2 linked regions of the Parasegetibacter sp. NRK P23 genome follow. The protein of the gene in region 1 interacts with the protein of each later gene in a pairwise test. Links are inferred from orthologs where the notes say so. Each region holds a gene or a part of one and is shown in the gene's direction. Other genes may lie near its edges.

The links.
Region 2: the proteins of M4J38_RS13795 (region 1) and ftsA interact in binary tests that used the Escherichia coli proteins (3 or more experiments, as listed by UniProt). The link is inferred for Parasegetibacter sp. NRK P23 from one-to-one orthologs.

The regions. Positions count from the first base shown.
Region 1 is NZ_JAMDLG010000001.1:3,415,035-3,418,069, forward strand. What follows is about bases 1-2,959. They hold M4J38_RS13795 (rod shape-determining protein), read left to right. Parts: upstream 1-946; coding sequence 947-1,972; downstream 1,973-2,959. Other genes in these bases: purD (phosphoribosylamine--glycine ligase), read left to right, coding at 1-788; mreC (rod shape-determining protein MreC), read left to right, coding at 2,051-2,899; M4J38_RS13805 (rod shape-determining protein MreD), read left to right, coding at 2,896-2,959. In the rest of the region: more of M4J38_RS13805, read left to right, coding at 2,960-3,035. UniProt on the Escherichia coli protein: Forms membrane-associated dynamic filaments that are essential for cell shape determination. Acts by regulating cell wall synthesis and cell elongation, and thus cell shape.
Region 2 is NZ_JAMDLG010000001.1:822,509-825,401, reverse strand. The notes cover bases 26-2,842. They hold ftsA (cell division protein FtsA), read left to right. Parts: upstream 26-640; coding sequence 641-2,044; downstream 2,045-2,842. Other genes in these bases: ftsZ (cell division protein FtsZ), read left to right, coding at 2,092-2,842; M4J38_RS03310 (cell division protein FtsQ/DivIB), read left to right, coding at 26-626. Also shown: more of M4J38_RS03310, read left to right, coding at 1-25; more of ftsZ, read left to right, coding at 2,843-2,893. UniProt on the Escherichia coli protein: Essential cell division protein that assists in the assembly of the Z ring. May serve as the principal membrane anchor for the Z ring.

The DNA.
Region 1 (3,035 bases):
GCAGAGAAGAAGCCATTGCGGAATTCGAGCAGATGATTCAACATGCGAAATTCGGTTCCGCGAGCGCGAAAGTGGTGGTGGAAGCTTTTTTAGATGGGATCGAACTGAGTGTTTTCGCCCTTACTGATGGTAAGAACTACGTGCTGTTGCCCGAAGCGAAAGATTACAAACGCATCGGCGAAGGCGATTCCGGGTTAAATACCGGGGGCATGGGCGCGGTATCTCCCGTACCATTCGCGGATGCCGCATTTATGAAGATGGTGGAAGAACGTATCGTGAAACCCACTATCGACGGGTTCTACAAAGAGAATATCGACTATACCGGGTTCGTATTCTTCGGGCTGATTAAAGTGAAGGGCGAGCCTTTCGTGATCGAATACAACTGCCGGATGGGCGATCCCGAAACAGAAGTGGTGATGCCCAGGCTGAAAACCGATCTCGTTACCTTGCTGGTATCAGCCGCTAAAAAAGAACTGGACCAGGTAAAAGTGGAAGCCGATGCACGCTTTGCCGTTACGACCATGGCCGTGAGCGGAGGTTATCCCGGGGATTATGGCAAGGGTTTTGTTATATCGGGGCACGATGCAAACCTTCCCGAAGAAGCAGTGCTTTTCCATGCAGGCACTACGGAAAAAAACGGATCCGTGGTTACGGCTGGCGGAAGGGTACTCGCACTTACGGCTTACGGCAACACCGTAAAAGAAGCGGCTGAACTTTCAAGATCGTTCCTCGGCAAAGTAGTGTTCGAAGGAATGTATTTCAGAAAAGACATCGGTTACGAATTCTAAACAATTAGGTGAATGGTTTCATTGGGCTGAAACCCTTGTAAACACACGGGTTTCACAATACTTGTATAAAACCTGGAAACAACAACCTGTAAAATTGTATATTCGAATAATTTGCATCAATTTTGCAACATCCTTTCTAACCATCAGATTCCGAAAAAATGGGATTATTTAACTTCCTGACACAGGAAATTGCCATGGATCTGGGTACCGCGAATACCCTCATCATACATAACGACGAGATTGTAGTGAACGAACCTTCGATTGTAGCGCTCGACCGCAACAATCCGAAGTCGGTGCTGGCTGTGGGTAAACGCGCATTGATGATGCACGAAAAAACGCACGAGAGCATCCGCACCGTGCGCCCGTTGAAAGACGGGGTGATCGCCGATTTTAACGCCGCTGAACTCATGATACGGGAAATGATCAAAATGATCTATCCCAAAAAACCGCTCTTCCCCCCAAGCTGGCGGATGATGATCTGCATCCCCTCCAGCATTACGGAAGTAGAAAAAAGGGCCGTGCGCGACAGTGCCGAACAGGCTGGCGCCAAAGAAGTTTACCTGATCCACGAACCCATGGCCGCCGCACTGGGTATCGGGATTGACGTGGAAGAACCCGTGGGCAACATGATCATCGACATTGGTGGCGGTACCACCGGTATTACCGTGATTGCCCTGGCCGGTATCGTTTGCGACCAGAGTATACGCATCGCCGGTGATGAATTCACCGCCGATATCATGGAAGCGCTTCGCCGCTACCATAGCCTGCTCATCGGGGAAAGAACCGCTGAGCAGATCAAGATACAGATCGGCGCTGCCATGAAGGACCTCGATAACCCACCCGATGACCTTCCCGTAAACGGACGCGACCTGGTGACCGGCATTCCGAAACAAATCATGGTCTCTTTCCAGGAAATCGCCGAGGCCCTCGACAAAAGCATCTTCAAAATAGAAGAAGCCATCCTGAAAGCGCTGGAAACCACTCCGCCCGAACTCGCGGCGGATATCTATAGAAGAGGTTTGTACCTCACAGGTGGCGGTGCCCTGCTCCGTGGCCTCGACAAGCGCCTCAGCCAAAAAATCAAACTGCCCGTTCACGTAGCCGACGATCCGCTGAAAAGCGTGGTGCGCGGTACCGGACTGGCCCTCAAACACTACGATAAGTACCCATTTGTTATGCGATAATTTTGAACGTTGAATGCCGGATGTTGAACTGAACTTCATCCCAAATTCAAAATTCAGAATTCAAAATATAAAGAAACCGTGCGCAACATTTTCCTCTTCATCAGAAGATATGCCATCTTCCTCTTCTTCCTGGTGTTGCAGGTTGTGTCGCTTTCTTTACTTTTCTCCTACAATAAGTTTCACCAGGCCACTTTCATGGGGATATCCAATGAAGTGAGCGGGAAACTCAATTCCGAGTACAACGATGTGGAGTTGTATTTCAAACTCAAGCAAAAGAACAAGGAACTGCTGGAAGAGAACAACCGGCTCCGCAATCAGTTGTCCGTGAACTACGGGAAAAGAGATACTTCCGTCCAGGTGATCAGTGATACCGTCCGGATCGATAGTACCGGGTTCTACCGGAAATTCCTTTCGCTGCCCGCTCAGGTAATCGACAATTCCACCTCGCGCCAGAGCAATTACCTGATGATAGACCGTGGGGCCAACCAGGGCATCAAAAAAGACATGGGCATCGTTTCCGCGTCGGGTGTAGTAGGGAAGGTGGTAGATGTGAGTGGCAATTACGCCGTTGTGATGAGCTTGTTGCACCGCCAGAACCGGATCAGCGCCAGCGTAAAGAAAACAGGAGAAACCGGTTCTGTAGAGTGGGATGGTAAAAACCCGCTGTTTATTACCATGAAAGAAATTCCCAAAAGCGTGCAATTAAAGAAAGGAGATAGTGTGGTTACCAGCCGTTATTCCGATCATTTCCCCCCCGACATACTGGTAGGTACGGTGGAAGAAATCACTTCCGAACCGGCCAGCAACTTCCATACTGTTAAATTGAGAACAGCCAATAATTTTTTCAACGTTCAATACGTCTATGCGATAGAGAACCTTGAAAAAGGCGAACTGCAACAATTAAAGCAGGCAACCAGGAACCAATGAGTGAACTTCTGAAAAATATCATCCGTTACGTGGTGTTCCTGTTGGTGCAGGTATTCGTGCTGAACAATATTCCACCGCTGCACCAGTTTGTGGTCCCTTATCTTTATTTTCTTTTCATATTATGGTTGCCCTTCCA
Region 2 (2,893 bases), 2.6 Mb from region 1 along the record:
TTGATAAAGACGCCGTGTTACAGGTAAGAATAACCGAAAATGAACCGGTGGCCAGGGTGTTTTCCATCAATGGAAATTCCTGGTACATGGACAGTGCCGGTGCAAGGTTGCCACTTTCCGACCAGTTCTCGGCCAGGTTGCCGGTTTTCACCGGCTTTCCGACCGATAGGAAGAACCTGGGGAAAGAGGATAGCGTCCTGTTGCAGCGCATGAAAGAACTGTCGCTCTTTCTGAAGAAAGATCCGTTCTGGATGGCACAGGCCGGTGAAATAGCGATCACACCTTCCCGGCAGTTGGAAATGCACCCGGTATTCGGATCGCATGTGGTGGAACTGGGCGATGGAAAGGATTTGGAGAACAGGTTCACAAGGCTGGAACTTTTCTACCGCCAGGTGCTAAAGCAAACGGGGCCAAACGCGTGGAGCCGCATAAAAGTACAGTTCGCCAACCAGGTGGTGGCCATCAGAAATGGCATGGAGGAGAAAACGGTTTTAGTGAATGCACCAGTTGCGACGCCGGTAACGCCCAGCGTAAGCAACAATGCAACACAGGTGGTGAACAGAACCCCGGCCGGAGGCCCGGCACCCAGAGCGGTGATGCCTCCGAAAAGAAGAAACAACAACTAAAAACAGGATAGCGTATGAACTCAGAACAAAGACCCATCATTATTGGGCTCGACATTGGCACGACGAAGATCGCCGCCATCGCCGGGCGCAAGAATGAATACGGAAAACTCGAGATACTCGGGTTCGGGAGGTCCAACTCCAATGGCGTGAAACACGGGCAGGTGCTCAACATTGATGAAACCATCAAGGCCATCAGGATGGCCCTGCAAAACTGTTATGAATCAAATCCCGACCTGGTCATCAACGAAGTGTACGTCGGTATTGCAGGACATCATATCAAGAGTCTGCAAACCCGGGGCGACATCGTACGCCACAACACCGATGAGGAAATTTCCCAAAGGGAAATCGACCAGCTCATCAGCGATCAGTACAAAACCTATATTCCCGCAGGCGACCAGATCATTGATGTGATCCCGCAGGAATTTACGGTGGATAATTTTCAGAATATTCCCGATCCCATAGGATACGGCGGGGTGAAGGTGGGCGCAAATTTCCACATCATCACCGGCGATAAAAACGCCATCCGCAACATCAACCGGGCCGTGGAAAAAAGTGGTCTGCACACCAAGGACCTCGTACTCCAGCCGCTCGCTTCCGCAGCGGCGGTGATGGGGCATGAAGACATGGAAGCAGGCGTAGCTATCGTGGACATCGGCGGCGGCACCACCGACCTGGCCGTTTTTTACGAAGGTATCCTGAAGCATACTGCCGTGATCCCCTTCGGAGGTGAGAACATTACCAACGATATCAAAACTGGGTTGGGTGTACTCAAATCTCAGGCGGAAGCCATGAAAACCCAGTTCGGATCCGCATTGGCCAATGAAGCGAAAGCCAACGAATACATTACTATTCCCGGCTTACGCGGCATGCCGCCCAAAGAGATCAGCGTAAAGAACCTCGCCAACATCATCCAGGCACGCATGAGTGAGATCCTCGATTTCGTAAGCTATCACCTGAAGCAGGTGGGGCTCGACGGAAGGGTGCTCAACGGTGGCGTGGTGCTGACCGGCGGCGGTTCACAATTAAAACACCTCATCCAGTTGACCGAATATGTTACCGGGCTCAACGCGCGCATCGGGTTCCCGAACGAGCATTTGTGCGCCGGACACATTGAAGAACTGAGAAAACCCACGTACTCAACTTGTATCGGTCTGATCCTGAAAGGATACAGCGATTACGAGAACCAGCGGAAATCGTTCCGCGATGAATACGTTCCCGTAAGTGTTCCCGGAAACCTGAAGCAGAAGCTCCAGGAAGAAGAAATGAAAGAAGATTTATCGGAAGAAGTGGAAGTGAAAGAAATGCCGAAGGAAATTGTTCCCATTGAAAACAGGAAGGGCCTGAAAGATTTCTGGGGCAAATTCAAAGATGGCATCATCGATCTCTTCAAGGAAGAAGAAGACGCCAAACTCAACTAACCGATTCGTGATTGTGATACTTACTAACCCATTTTAAATTTATTGCTATGATCCATTTTGATTTACCAAAGGAGAAATCCAGCATCATAAAAGTGATTGGCGTGGGCGGCGGCGGAAGCAATGCCGTAAACCACATGTACGCGCAGAACATTGAAGGCGTAAACTTTATTATTTGTAACACCGATGCGCAGTCGCTGGCACAAAGCAGCGTGCCCAATAAAATACAGCTTGGGCCGCATTTAACGCAGGGGCTGGGTGCGGGTGCCAACCCTGAAATAGGCAAGCAGGCCACCGAAGAGAGCCTGGAAGAAATCAAGCGCATCCTCGAAGTGAACACCAAAATGGCGTTCATTACTGCAGGTATGGGCGGTGGTACGGGCACTGGTGGCGCACCCATCATTTCCAAAATCTGCAAAGACCTCGGCATCCTCACCGTTGGTATCGTGACCACTCCCTTCGCCTACGAAGGAAAGAAACGCCAGCAACAGGCGCAGAATGGTATCAATATCCTGAAGGATTATGTGGATACCCTGCTCGTGATCAGCAACGATAAGCTGCGTCACCAGTTCGGTAACCTCACCATGAAAGCGGCTTTCAACAAAGCGGATAATGTACTGGCCACCGCCGCGAAATGTATCACCGATGTGATCAACAGCACCGGCCAGATCAATGTTGACTTTGCCGACGTTTGTACCGTAATGCGCAGTGGTGGCGTGGCCATCCTCGGAAGCGCCACGGCACAGGGTGAAAACCGTGCCTTCAAAGCCATCGAAGAAGCGCTGAACTCTCCATTGCTGAACGACAACGATATCCGCGGCGCAAGGTGGATCCTCATCAACATCAACTCCT